2 linked regions of the Polymorphobacter megasporae genome follow. The protein of the gene in region 2 interacts with the protein of the main gene of each other region in a pairwise test. Links are inferred from orthologs where the notes say so. Each region holds a gene or a part of one and is shown on either strand. Other genes may lie near its edges.

What was found. The genes of interacting proteins can lie anywhere in the genome.
Region 1: the proteins of groL (region 2) and grpE interact in binary tests that used the Escherichia coli proteins (3 or more experiments, as listed by UniProt). The link is inferred for Polymorphobacter megasporae from one-to-one orthologs.

Annotation. Positions count from the first base shown.
Region 1 is NZ_CP081848.1:1,537,056-1,540,183, forward strand. The notes cover bases 154-3,128. They hold grpE (nucleotide exchange factor GrpE), read left to right. Parts: upstream 154-1,352; coding sequence 1,353-1,904; downstream 1,905-3,128. Other genes in these bases: rph (ribonuclease PH), read right to left, coding at 154-237; hrcA (heat-inducible transcriptional repressor HrcA), read left to right, coding at 319-1,356; KTC28_RS07260 (putative quinol monooxygenase), read left to right, coding at 1,930-2,289; KTC28_RS07265 (vgr related protein), read right to left, coding at 2,196-2,729; KTC28_RS07270 (copper chaperone PCu(A)C), read right to left, coding at 2,716-3,081. Also shown: more of rph, read right to left, coding at 1-153. UniProt on the Escherichia coli protein: Participates actively in the response to hyperosmotic and heat shock by preventing the aggregation of stress-denatured proteins, in association with DnaK and GrpE. It is the nucleotide exchange factor for DnaK and may function as a thermosensor.
Region 2 is NZ_CP081848.1:2,906,632-2,910,579, forward strand. Bases 411-3,279 are described here. They hold groL (chaperonin GroEL), read left to right. Parts: upstream 411-951; coding sequence 952-2,607; downstream 2,608-3,279. Other genes in these bases: sppA (signal peptide peptidase SppA), read right to left, coding at 411-413; groES (co-chaperone GroES), read left to right, coding at 610-897; KTC28_RS13610 (hypothetical protein), read right to left, coding at 2,743-3,111; KTC28_RS13615 (hypothetical protein), read right to left, coding at 3,153-3,279. Outside these bases: more of sppA, read right to left, coding at 1-410; more of KTC28_RS13615, read right to left, coding at 3,280-3,347; KTC28_RS13620 (MlaA family lipoprotein), read right to left, coding at 3,344-3,948.

The sequences.
Region 1 (3,128 bases), 1.4 Mb from region 2 along the record:
CGCCGCTTCACGCTGGCCGCGGGTGTGCGTCGCGCGCGGCAGCATGCCGTATTCGGCGGTGACCCAGCCCTCGCCCTTGCCGCGCAACCACGGCGGCAGGCGCTCCTCGACCGAGGCGGTGACGAGGACGTGGGTGTCGCCGAACTTGACGAGGCACGACCCCTCGGCGTGGGCGTTGAAGCCGGGAATCAGCTCGACGCGGCGCATCGCGTCGGGGGCGCGGCCTGAAGGGCGCATGGTCGGTCCTTACACTGTGAACGCGGACGCTTAGCCGCTCGGACGGTTGAGCGGAACCCCGTGCCGCCCTACATTGCGGCAATGCAGTCGCCGCCGATCACCGAGCTTAACGACCGCGCGCGCGAGGTCTTCCGCCAAATCGTCGAGTCGTACATCGAACACGGCAGCCCGGTCGGGTCGCGGACGCTGTCGAAGCTGACGATGCTCGGCCTGTCGCCGGCGTCGATCCGCAACGTCATGCAGGACCTCGAGGAACTCGGGCTGCTCGCGTCGCCGCATTCGTCGGCGGGGCGGCTGCCGACCGAACTCGGTCTGCGGCTGTTCGTCGACGGCATGATGCAGACGACCGCGCCGACCGACGCCGAGCGCGGCGCGATCGAGAGCCAGGTCGCGGGGACGGCGTCGATGGAGGACATCCTCGGGCGCACCACTTCCGTGCTTTCGGGCCTCAGCGCATGCGCGGGCATCGTCCTCGTCCCGCGTCACGAGATGTACGTCCGTCAGGTCAGCTTCGTCCCACTGTCGCCGGTGCGTGCGCTGGCGATTCTCGTCGGGGGCGACGGCTCGGTCGAGAACCGGGTGATCGACCTGCCGCCGGGATTGCCGCCGACCGCCCTGATCGAGGCGGCGAACTATATCAACGCGCGGCTCCATGGGCTGACGCTCGCCGAGGCGGCCGTCCGGTTGCGAGCCGAGATCGACGACGACCGCGCGCAGCTCGATGTCCTGACGCAAACGCTGGTTCAGGCGGGGCTGGCGAGCTGGTCGTCCGACGGGGCAGCGCGTCCGGTGCTGATCGTCCGCGGCAGCGCGCACCTCGTTGCGGGCGATGCGAACGACCTCGACCGCGTCCGGCTGCTGCTCGACGACCTCGAGGGCAAGGAAGAACTCGTCCGGCTGCTCGACTCTGCATCGGGCGGCGAGGCGTGCAAGATTTTCATCGGGGCCGAGAACAAGCTGTTTTCGTTGTCCGGGTCGAGCGTTATAGCGGCACCGTACCGTTCGGCGGGCCGCGTCGTCGGCGTCGTCGGCGTGATCGGGCCGACCCGCTTGAATTACGCCCGGGTCGTTCCGATGGTGGACTATACCGCAAAAACATTGAGCAGGTTGATCGCATGACCGACGAAACGATGATCTCCCCCGACGATGCTGTCACTGGCGCGAGCGAGGCCGACACCGGCGCGCCGAGCCATGAGGACGTCATCCGCGAGCGCGACGAAGAAATCGCCAGCCTCAAGGACCGGCTGCTCCGCGCTGCTGCCGAGACCGAAAACGTCCGCCGTCGCCTCGAGCGCGAGAAGGTCGACGCGTCGAGCTATGCGATGACCGGGTTCGCCCGCGATTTGCTCGGCGTTGCCGACAACCTCCGCCGCGCGATATCGGCACTTCCGGCCGAGGCTCCCGGCTTCGAAGCGGTCAAGACCGGCATCGAGGCCACCGAGCGCGAGATGACGAGCGTGCTTGCGCGCCACGGCATCACCCGCGTCGTCACCGACGGCGCCAAGCTTGACCCGAACCGCCATCAGGCGATGCTCGAAGTCGACAGCGAGCATCACGAGCCGGGTGCGATCGTCGCCGAATTGCAGGCGGGCTATACGATCAAGGACCGGCTGCTCCGCCCGGCGATGGTCAGCGTCGCCAAGGCGCGCACCGACGCCTCCGCTTAGTCGCGCCGGAGACTGGGGCAGCCGCATGATCATCGTCGTCGCCCGAATCGAGGTCGATCCGACATCGCTCCCGCGGCTGAGGCCGTTGCTCGACCGTCTCAGCCAGATGACGTGGCACGAGAGCGGCTGCCTCAGCTATTCGATCGCGGTCGAAAGCGAGAGCGATGGCATCATTAGCCTCGTCGAACGCTGGCAGGACGAAGCGGCGCTTCACGCCTACCTTGCGACTCCGGCGATGATGGCGTTGAAGGCCGAGTTCACCCCGGAGCAGATCACCGTCGATGCGCGGATTTACGATGTTACCGGTGAGCGGCCGCTTCCCGACGCCAAGCCGCCGCCGGTGCTGACCATCGTCACGCGCGGAAACGGGATCAGCGCAGCGTAAGTATCGAGCGATGGAGCGTTCGCGACGCGAGCGCCTTCATCGATGAAATAGGCGTCGGCGACGATACAGGCCTGCTGCTCGATCCCATACCGGGCAAATGGCTTTCCCGGCACCAGGGGTAGGTAGTCGTACCGTGCCCACGGCATGCGGCGCAGCGGGAGCCGGATGCCGGACTGATGCTGCCAGACATGGACCAGTTCGTGGACCAGCAGCGTTCGCGATGCGAGGCCTGCGACGGAGAAGTCTTCACGCCACTCGATGCCCTTGGGATGGAACCAGACATGACCGTCGGGGGCCATCACGACGCCGCGCGGCTGGAACGGAAACCATCTCCCGCGACGCAATGTGATTGGAGCGGGGTCGAGCGCGTGGCCGAATACCCGGTTGGCAATGGCGCGCTCGCCGGTTGTCAGCGGGCGGGCAAACTCAATGCGCGCCATGGCCCGACATCGGCATCACCATCGGCATCGCATCGGCCCCGGCGGCGCTGGCGACCGCCTCGACCTTGATCATCGTGCCTCCGTTGAAGCGGAACATCAGCGGCACCGTTTCGCCGGGCTTGAAGGTGGACGGAAGGTTGAAGATCATCAGGTGGCGACCGCCTGGGGCAAAGCGCATCCGCTCGTTGGCGGCGACGCGGACCGATGGCAGCCTGTCCATCCGCATCACCTCGCCCGCCATGCTCATCCCATGCATCTCGATTCGTGCGAGCGGCGACTCGACCGCGATCAATTCGATCGGCGCGGCTCTCGTCTCGAGGGTGAAGTAGCCCGCCGCAGGACGACCGGGCACAGCCGGGAGCCTTATCCAGGCCGCCGTGACTCGCGGCGTAACCGTCG
Region 2 (3,948 bases):
TAGGCGGTGGCATAGGCGTAGACCGGCTTGCCGCTGCGCTTGAAGTTCTGCAACGCCGCCGCGATCGACTGGAGGTTGGCCTCGCCCGCGCCGATGAAGGTGTCGAGCTGGAGGACGATCAGCTTGATCCGGCCATCGGTTCGCGCAGCATCGATCGAGCGGACGACGTCACGCACTTCGATCTCGTTGCCGCCGGTCGGGCCGCCGGTGACCGCGGCGAACGGCGACCGCTCGCTCGACTGGTCGACAACCGGGCCGTCAAGGTCGAGGACCAGCGCGCTGCCGTTGGGAATGCTCGCTGTACGGGTGTGGAACGCCGCCCATATGGCGAGCGCGAGAATCAACAGCAGGATCAGGACGCCAAGGTCCTTGACCCCGACGAGGAAGCGCCACGCACCGCGGACGAAAGTCATTCGAAGGATCACCTTGGACGAACCGTGGCGCAGCTATAGCGGGACGAGGCGAGACCGTACAACCGGGGCGCGACACAAGAACTTAACATGGACGAAGGTTGACGATCGTGAGCCCCACGACCATATGCGTCCGGCGTTAGCACTCGCTTATGGTGAGTGCCAGCGAGCCCATTCATCCGTTGAAGGTGAGACCCTCATGAAGTTCACGCCGCTGCACGATCGCGTGCTCGTCCGTCGTATCGAAGCCGAGGAAAAGACCGCGGGCGGGATCATCATTCCCGACACCGCCAAGGAAAAGCCCCAGGAAGGTGAAGTCGTCTCCGCCGGTTCCGGTGGCCGTCGCGACGACGGCGGCATCACGCCGATGGACGTCAAGGCCGGCGACAAGATCCTGTTCGGCAAGTGGTCGGGCACCGAGGTCAAGGTCGACGGCGAAGACCTGCTCATCATGAAGGAAAGCGATATCTTAGGGATCATCGGTTAATTCCGATCCCGAGCTTCGCAGTCCAATCCATTCAATCAGCTAAGGAATAATCACATGGCAGCGAAAGATGTCCGCTTTTCGCGCGACGCTCGTGAACGCATTCTCCGCGGCGTCGACATTCTCGCCGATGCAGTGAAGGTGACGCTCGGTCCCAAGGGCCGCAACGTCGTCATCGAAAAGAGCTTCGGCGCCCCGCGCATCACCAAGGACGGCGTCACCGTCGCCAAGGAAATCGAGCTCAAGGACCGCTTCGAGAACCTCGGCGCGCAGATGGTCCGTGAAGTCGCTTCGAAGACCAACGACAAGGCCGGTGACGGCACCACCACCGCGACCGTCCTCGCTCAGGCGATCGTTCGCGAGGGCATGAAGTCGGTCTCGGCCGGCATGAACCCGATGGACCTCAAGCGCGGCATCGACATGGCGGTTACCGCCGTCGTCGCCGACCTCAAGGCGCGCTCGAAGGATGTCGCCGGCACCGCCGAAATCGCCCAGGTCGGTACGATCTCGGCAAACGGCGAGACCGAAATCGGCGAGATGATCGCCAAGGCGATGGAAAAGGTCGGCAAGGAAGGCGTCATCACCGTCGAGGAAGCCAAGGGTATGGCCTCCGAGCTCGATGTCGTCGAAGGCATGCAGTTCGACCGCGGCTACCTCAGCCCGTACTTCATCACCAACCCCGAGAAGATGACGGTCGAACTCGACAACCCGTACATCCTCATCCACGAGAAGAAGCTATCGAACCTGCAGGCGCTGCTCCCGGTCCTCGAGGCCGTCGTCCAGTCGTCGCGTCCGCTTCTGATCATCGCCGAGGACGTCGAGGGCGAGGCTCTGGCCACGCTCGTCGTCAACAAGCTGCGCGGCGGCCTCAAGGTTGCTGCCGTCAAGGCTCCCGGCTTCGGTGATCGCCGCAAGGCGATGCTCGAGGACATCGCGATCCTGACCGCCGGTCAGATGATCTCGGAAGACCTCGGCATCAAGCTCGAGAACGTCACGCTGGCGATGCTCGGTCAGGCCAAGCGCGTCACGATCGACAAGGACAATTCGACCGTCATCGACGGCGCGGGTGATGCCGAAGCGATCAAGGGCCGCGTCGAGCAGATCCGTGCGCAGATCGAGATCACGACCTCGGACTACGACAAGGAGAAGCTCCAGGAGCGTCTCGCCAAGCTTGCGGGCGGCGTCGCCGTTCTCAAGGTCGGCGGCTCGACCGAAGTCGAAGTCAAGGAGCGCAAGGACCGCGTCGACGACGCCCTCCACGCGACCCGCGCTGCGGTCGAAGAAGGCGTTGTCCCCGGTGGCGGCACCGCGCTGCTCTACGCGACGAAGGCGCTCGAGGGCATGAAGGGTGCCAACGACGACCAGACCCGCGGCATCGACATCATCCGCAAGGCGCTGTTCGCGCCGGTTCGCCAGATCGCCCAGAATGCCGGGCATGACGGCGCGGTGATTTCGGGCAAGCTGCTCGATGGCGACGATCAGAACATCGGCTTCAACGCGCAGACCGACACCTACGAGAACCTGCTGGTCAGCGGCGTGATCGACCCGACCAAGGTCGTCCGCACCGCGCTTCAGGATGCGGCGTCGGTTGCCTCGCTGCTGATCACCACCGAAGCTGCGATCACCGACCAGCCGGCCGACGACAAGTCGGGCGGAATGGGCGGCGGCATGGGCGGCGGCGGAATGGGCGGCATGGGCGGGATGGACTTCTAGTCCACCCCAACCGCTGAACGGACGAAGGGCCGCGGTGCGAACCGCGGCCCTTTTTCGTTCGCCGAGACGATGGTCTGCAGCGGATACGAAAAAGGCCGCGGCGAACGCCGCGGCCTTTCCGTATCCGACTGGCGCTTAACGCGAAGCGGGTGCCGGGGTCTCGCTGCCGGCGCTGTTCGCCGGGGTGGTTCCGACACTGCCGCCCGCCATGCTGCTACCCGAGCTGCCGGCGGTCGTCGTTGCGCCCGAACCCGCGTCGGTCGCACCGCTCGACGGGGTCGAACCGGCTGCACCGCCGCTGACGTCACCGCCGGTTGCCGCGGCGCCGTTTCCGGCAGTGGTCGACGTGTCCGCGGTCCCGGTGCTGCCCATCGCGCTGCCGCTGGCTGCCGTATCGGTCGCGGTCGATGATGTCGTCGTCGTCGTCGCGTCGTCGGCCTTCTTGCCGCACGCGCCGAGGCTGAGTGCGGCGGCGATGGCGACGATGCTGATGGCGGTGCGCATTAATTTATCCTCGGTTGCTGGCAATCAGCCGCACAACCCGATCACTTCGACGTTGGTTCCGGTGCGGCGAGGGGTCGCGCAGGCGTCGTCGCCTCGCTGCGTGCCGCATCGGTATCGTCGACCGCCTTGCGCATTCCGGCGTCGATATCGCGCGCGCTCGCGCTCGCCGCCGGGTCGGGAGCCTTGTTGCACGCTGCGAGCGCAAGCAATCCCGCGAGGGCAGCGAGGCGGATCACGGCGCCTTGGGCGCGTCGGCTGAAGTCGCGGCAGGCGGCGTTGTCGCGTCGCCCGCGGGCTTGTCGGCCGCCGTCGGCTGGTCGGTCGCGCTCGGCACCGGGGTCGTCGGCACCGCCGACGGGGGCTGCGGCGTCGACGAGTCCGGCTGGCGCGTGCCGCCTGGCGCGAGCGGCGCATCGGCTGGGGTCATATCGTCCTCGTCGGGCGGATTGCCGTCGTAGATCTGCGACTGGCGATGCTGGAGATACGCCGACCGCACCGTCGCATATTCGTCGAGGCTGCCCGCGAGCAGCCCGTCGGCACCGGCGTCGATCAGCTGCGACCGCAGGTCGACCGCCTTCAGCCCGAACTCGGCGACCGAGTAATAGAATTTCCAGTCGATCACGGCGTTGCGGATATACGGCACCGGATCGACCGCGAACTCGACACCAAGCCCGACGCCGTCGCGCAGCGTCGATGGGCCGAAGAACGGAAGCATCAGGTACGGACCCGACTTGATCCCCCACACGGCGAATGTCTGGCCGAAATCCTCTTTTTCCTCGGGACGACCAAGATCGGTCGCGACGTCGGCGAGCCCGCCGACCCCCAGCACCGTGTTGA